2 regions of the Lelliottia sp. genome follow, and region 1 is predicted to be linked to the other one. Evidence: predicted binding sites of a transcription regulator. Region 1 holds the regulator's gene; the other holds the start of a gene.
What was found. The regulator PurR, encoded in region 1, represses purine synthesis genes. The targets are predictions, from matches to a motif close to CANGCAAACGTTTGCNTG.
Positions count from the first base shown of each region.

Region 1 (3,136 bases):
GTCCGGAGAGAGTGCCGAAAGCACATTCCCCAATGTGAAAATGGCCATCAGGAAAATAAGCGCATTTCGACGCGCGCGATGCGAAAGCAGTAACGTCATCAAAGGCGCACCGATCATCACGCCAATGGCATAAGCACTGATCAGCATTCCCGCCGCAGGAATAGAAACATCCATCCCTTTAGCAATAACCGGTAGCAGCCCCATTGGGGAGAACTCGGTGGTGCCAATCCCAAATGCGCCAATCGCGAGGGCCAGCAGTGGAAAATTGATTTTCATTCATTAACTCCGGAAACCGTGTCATTACGCGACACAGAAAAAACATGTCGAAAGCATGACAGCAATCACAAAAAATGAGAAGTTAACAAATTGGCAAAAGATTATTGTCGGGAGAGTAACAATCGAAGGAAGAAAACGAGGGAGAAGGCTCTCCCCCGCCTGAATCAGTGCAGAATAGCCGTAAAACTTGCCGCAACAATCAAACCCAGCACGATAATCGTGGTCGTTAACGAAAACTTAAGATCGGTATTCATCAATTTTTCTCCTTTTAATCCCCACATGAAAAGTGAGCTTGCTCATTTTTACACAGTTTCGCTCAAAAATCTTCCTCGATTTAGGCTCATAACCGTTTTTGCGCTTCCCCTTTTCATCAAGATAGGACAAAATTCCACGCTAAATTTATAAGCGTACCGGCCACTGACCCCCTCCTGACGTCCTGTGTCGTTTTCCCGGCGTATCGCAATTCAATTTGCGAGATTAGGGTGAGAGAAGGCAAACGTTTACCTCTCAATTTATCAGGAGCTTAGGATATGGTCTGGAGTGACAGCTAATGGCAACAATTAAAGATGTAGCGAAACGCGCAAACGTTTCCACTACAACCGTATCACATGTAATTAACAAAACCCGTTTCGTGGCGGAAGAGACGCGCAACGCCGTTTGGGCCGCAATCAAAGAATTGCACTACTCCCCTAGCGCCGTGGCTCGCAGCTTGAAAGTAAATCACACCAAGTCGATTGGTCTGCTGGCGACCAGCAGCGAAGCCGCCTATTTCGCCGAAATTATCGAGGCAGTAGAAAAAAACTGCTTCCAGAAAGGCTATACCCTGATTCTGGGAAATGCCTGGAACAGCCAGGAAAAACAGCGCGCTTACCTGTCGATGTTGGCGCAAAAGCGCGTCGATGGCCTGTTGGTCATGTGTTCTGAATACCCTGAATCCGTGCTGTCGATGCTGGAAGAGTACCGTCATATCCCGATGGTGGTGATGGATTGGGGCGATACGCGCGCTGATTTTACCGATTCCGTCAACGATAACGCCTTTGAAGGCGGGTACATGGCTGGCCGTTACCTGATTGAACGCGGTCATCGCGAGATTGGTGTCATCCCCGGTCCGCTGGAGCGTAATACCGGTGCAGGCCGCCTGGCGGGCTTTATGAAAGCCATGGAAGAAGCGCTGATTACCGTTCCGGAAAACTGGATTGTCCAGGGTGACTTTGAACCGGAATCAGGCTACCGCGCAATGCAGCAGATCGTTTCGCAGCCGCATCGTCCGACTGCCGTATTCTGTGGCGGTGATATTATGGCAATGGGCGCGCTTTGCGCCGCCGATGAGCTTGGTTTGCGCGTCCCGCAGGATATTTCCGTGATCGGGTATGATAACGTGCGCAACGCTCGCTACTTTACTCCCGCGCTGACGACGATTCACCAGCCGAAAGACTCTTTGGGTGAAACGGCATTCAACATGCTGATGGATCGTATCGTCAGCAAACGTGAAGAGTCTCAATCAATTGAAGTCCATCCGCGCCTGATTGAACGTCGCTCCGTCGCTGACGGTCCGTTCCGCGATTACCGTCGTTAATCGTTTCTACGGGGCCGGTTATTCCGGCTCCCGTAACCACTCTCTGTTCAACGTTTCGCTATCCCCCAAATAATCCAGCAGCCAGGCCAGCGCAGGAGACATATCGTTTTGCTGCCATGTCAGGCAGCAGGCCGCATCCGGGAACGGATTTTCAAGCTCAAGCGCCACCCATTCTCCGCGATCAATCCGTGGACGCGCGAAATGTACGGGCACCATCCCCACACACAGCCCAGCCGACAAACAGGTTGCCGATGATTCCCAGTCTGGCGCGACGACCCGCCGCTGGTTATCAAGCAGCCAGGTGATGCGTTTTGGCAGCGAGCGCGACGTATCCTCCATCACCAGCGACGGCCAGTTGCGCAACACGTCGTCACTCAGCGGCCCGTCCATCGCAGCCAGAGGATGATCGCTTGCCACCACGCAGCTCCAGCTCAGCGTTCCCATATCCCTAAAGGCGTAACGCCCCCCGACGGGAATGGCCTGCGTCGCGCCGATCGCCATCTCCACCCTGCCGTCCGATAGCGCATCCCATACGCCATTAAACACTTCCTGGGACACGCGAAGTTCTACATCTGAGAAATGCCGGTAGAAATCAACCACCATCTGCCGCGTCCGTTCAGGTTTTACGATGTTATCCACCGCAATAGAAAGATGACCGCGCCAGCCATTGGCAATCTGCTGGCACTGTTCACGCGTGATCATCATTTTTTTGATAACAGATCGGCCTTCTTTCAAAAACCATACGCCAGCGGGGGTCAGAACGACATCGCGATGACGGCGTTCGAACAGCGGTACCGCCAGCCACTCCTCCATCTGACGCACCGTATAGCTTACGGCAGAAGGTACGCGATGCAGTTCCTGCGCGGCTCCGCTAAAGCTGCCATTTCGGGCGACAGCATCCACGACTTCTAAAGAATATTCAGACCACATTTTTTGCCTGCAAAATTTTTGAACGCAACCGCCAAATATTAGCGTTTCACAAGCCAGATTGCACTCCCTACAATCTGCGCCAATGTACACCTGCTTTCATTAGGAAATAACAATGCAACCCAACAAAGGATTCTTAGTCTGGCTCGGCGGTTTGAGCGTGCTGGGCTTTTTGGCTACCGACATGTATCTGCCGGCGTTTGCCGCGATGCAGCAAGATTTGCAGACACCTGCTGCCGCGATCAGCGCCAGCCTCAGCGTATTCCTGGCCGGTTTTGCGCTTGCACAACTGTTGTGGGGACCGCTCTCTGACCGTTATGGTCGCAAGCCTATTCTTCTTCTTGGCTTAACTATTTT
Region 1 is NZ_JAZQNX010000001.1:175,321-178,456, forward strand. Features, by position in the region: gene ACKI5T_RS00925 (MFS transporter) at 1-276, opposite strand, end outside; gene ACKI5T_RS00930 (YnhF family membrane protein) at 441-530, opposite strand; gene purR (HTH-type transcriptional repressor PurR) at 827-1,852, shown strand; gene punR (DNA-binding transcriptional activator PunR) at 1,871-2,782, opposite strand; gene punC (purine nucleoside transporter PunC) at 2,895-3,136, shown strand, end outside.

Region 2 (3,136 bases), on a different contig from region 1:
TTTGTCCCATTTCACTTTGGAGTACAGGAGCATTTCCGGCGTGATGAAGTGACCGCTGAGGGTGTAGTTTTTGGCAACCGGCATGTAGTTATGCGCCACAAAGGTTGGCGGATTGTTTTCCGCGCCGTCGATCACCCCGGTTTGCATCCCGCTATAGACTTCGCTGACGCCCATCGCCACCGAGTTGGCCCCCATCGCTTTCAAGGTTGCCAGTGCGACCGGGCTGCCCTGCACGCGGATTTTCTTGCCCTTCAGGTCTTCTGGTTTGACGATCGGTTCTTTGGTGATCAGATTACGCGTGCCGGAGTCCATCCAGCCCAGAAACACCAGGCGCGACTTCGGGTTAGCCGTGAGTTTTTCGCCAATCTCTTTGCCGATATCACCGTCGATCACCTTGTGCATATGGTCTTCATCGCGGAACACGTAGGGCAGTGTGAACACTTCGATATCCGGCAAAATCGCCGCAACAGGTGCCATTGAGACGCGAATGATATCGATAGCGCCCATCTGCGCCTGCTCAATCATTTGCTTTTCATCGCCCAGGACACCGCCAGGGAAGACTTTGATCTCCAGCTTGCCATCGGTTTGTTGGTTGAGTTTTTCACCCATATTTTGCACGGCCACCACGTTTGGGTAGCCTTCAGGGTGAACATCAGCAGCTTTAATCGTTTGCGCTGCCGCCGTGGTGGCGAACAGCAGTGACGCGGTGGACAGGCACAAAGAGGCCAGTAACGGCTTGAGGGTCGTTTTCATCGGGTCAACTCCAGGGTAGTGAGATAAGCGTTAAAACGTTGTTTTAGTTTTACGCTTAAAAATTAGACTACGTCCTGGAAAGCGGAGGTGAAGCAACTCACAAAAGCGATAAGTTTTGAAACGATGGTTTGAAATCGTAGATTCGATCACGCGCCTTTGCGTAAAAGATAGCGATACGGCAGCGCTTCGGTCTCTTGTGCGATCAGCTCATGTTCCATAAAAGTACAGAAACCGGGGATATCGCGCGTGGTCGCCGGATCGTCGGCAATGATTAAAAGCGTTTCGCCGGTTTGCATCGTGCGCACGGTTTTACGCACCATCATAACAGGCTCCGGGCAGCGAAGGCCCTGGGCATCAAGGGTGTGGTCTGGAGTGGAAAACAGGTCGGTCATCATCGCCTCAATCATCTAAAAACGGCTGTAGTTTACGCCGCGTTTTTGGCAAAGCAAACCAGGTTAACGATTGCGTGAAAATTAGCCATTGCAATGTGTTGTCAAAGCAGTATTATGCGGCCGGTTCAGAATCTGGACCATCAGGCGTGGCTGTTGAAGCCTAAGGTGTCAGATTCAAATTGGGTTCCCTCACCCCAAACATTAATCAAAAAGGTCACAATATGACGCAGTTCTCTCAATCGCAGCGCGTAAAAGCGTTGTTCTGGCTATCGCTTTTTCATCTGCTGGTGATTACCTCCAGCAACTATCTGGTGCAGCTCCCGATCTCCATTTTTGGTTTTCATACCACCTGGGGCGCGTTCAGTTTTCCGTTTATTTTCCTCGCGACTGATTTAACCGTGCGTATTTTTGGCGCGCCGCTGGCCCGACGCATTATTTTTGCGGTGATGCTGCCTGCGCTGTTCGTGTCGTATGGGATTTCATCACTTTTTTATATGGGAAGCTGGCAAGGTTTCGAGGCGCTGTTGCACTTCAACCTGTTCGTCGCCCGTATCGCCGCCGCGAGCTTTATGGCCTACGCGCTGGGACAGATTCTTGACGTCCATGTGTTTAACCGTCTGCGTCAAAACCATCGCTGGTGGATGGCGCCAACTGCCTCCACGCTGTTCGGTAATGTGAGCGACACGCTGGCCTTCTTCTTTATTGCTTTCTGGCGCAGCCCCGATGCGTTTATGGCTCAGCACTGGATGGAAATCGCGCTGGTAGATTACGGCTTCAAAGTGCTTATCAGCATCGTATTCTTCCTGCCGATGTACGGCGTTCTGTTGAATATGCTGCTGAAAAGATTCGCAGATAAATCTGAAATCACCGCATTGCAGGCTGGTTAAACGTTCGCTTTATCAGTTGTGATAAGATGGATGAATGAGCCGTTATGGCCGTTTATCGAAAGGAAGAAGTTAATGCGCAATCTGGTTAAATATGTCGGGATTGGCCTGCTGGTTGTGGGTCTTGCGGCCTGTGATAACAGCGACACCAAAACACCTGTTCAGGGCGCGGCCGCAGAAAGTAATGCGACCGGCCAGGCGGTCGAGCTGATGGAGGGCAAACTCAGTTTCGCCCTGCCAGCAGATATGACCGATCAGAGCGGTAAGCTGGGAACGCAGGCGAACAATATGCACGTCTATTCCGATGCTACCGGACAGAAAGCCGTGATTGTGATTGTGGGCGACGACTCCAACGAAGATCTGGCCGTGCTGGCGAAGCGTCTGGAAGATCAGCAGCGTAGCCGTGACCCGCAGCTCCAGGTCGTGACCAACAAGTCTATCGAACTGAAAGGCCACACTCTGCAACAGCTGGACAGCATCATCTCCGCGAAGGGCCAGACCGCTTACTCTTCTGTGGTGCTCGGTAAAGTTGACGGCAAACTGCTGACCCTGCAGATCACGCTGCCAGCAGACGATCAGCAGAAAGCACAAACCACGGCTGAAAACATCATCAATACCATCGTCATCAAGTAACGTTTGATGAGGATTCAACGGCCTCCGGCGTTTGCGTCGGGGGCCGTTTTTTTAAGCGCCACGTCAGCAGTAATGCCGCACCCACCAGCCCCGCCGCCGCCAGATAAATCACCGGGACGCCCGCCCACGCCATGAGCAACCCTGCCAGCGGCCCGGTCACACCCAACGACATATCCATAAACACCGTATAGGTCGCCAGCGCCGATCCCTGATTTTGCTGCGGCACCGCTTTAACCGCCACCACGCCCAGCGCCGGAAAGACCAATGAAAACCCTGCCCCCGCGAGGAACACGCCAATCTTCGCTACCCACGGCTCGTCGGCGATCCCGGTCAGCAGCAGGCCGATAATCTCAACGGCGAAGCAAATCATCGCCACGTTCAGGCCGCCCAGACGGTTGATGCCGTTCGGGAACAGCAGACGCGCCCCGACAAACGCGCAGCTAAACAGTGTCAGCGCGAACGCCGCACCGTCCC
Region 2 is NZ_JAZQNX010000035.1:33,931-37,066, forward strand. Features, by position in the region: gene ACKI5T_RS17330 (TRAP transporter substrate-binding protein) at 1-753, opposite strand, end outside; gene tusA (sulfurtransferase TusA) at 900-1,145, opposite strand; gene ACKI5T_RS17340 (7-cyano-7-deazaguanine/7-aminomethyl-7-deazaguanine transporter) at 1,367-2,032, shown strand; gene ACKI5T_RS17345 (DcrB family lipoprotein) at 2,105-2,662, shown strand; gene ACKI5T_RS17350 (MFS transporter) at 2,655-3,136, opposite strand, start outside.
Region 2: the regulator PurR is predicted to act here: its motif matches at 1,205-1,222, upstream of tusA (sulfurtransferase TusA).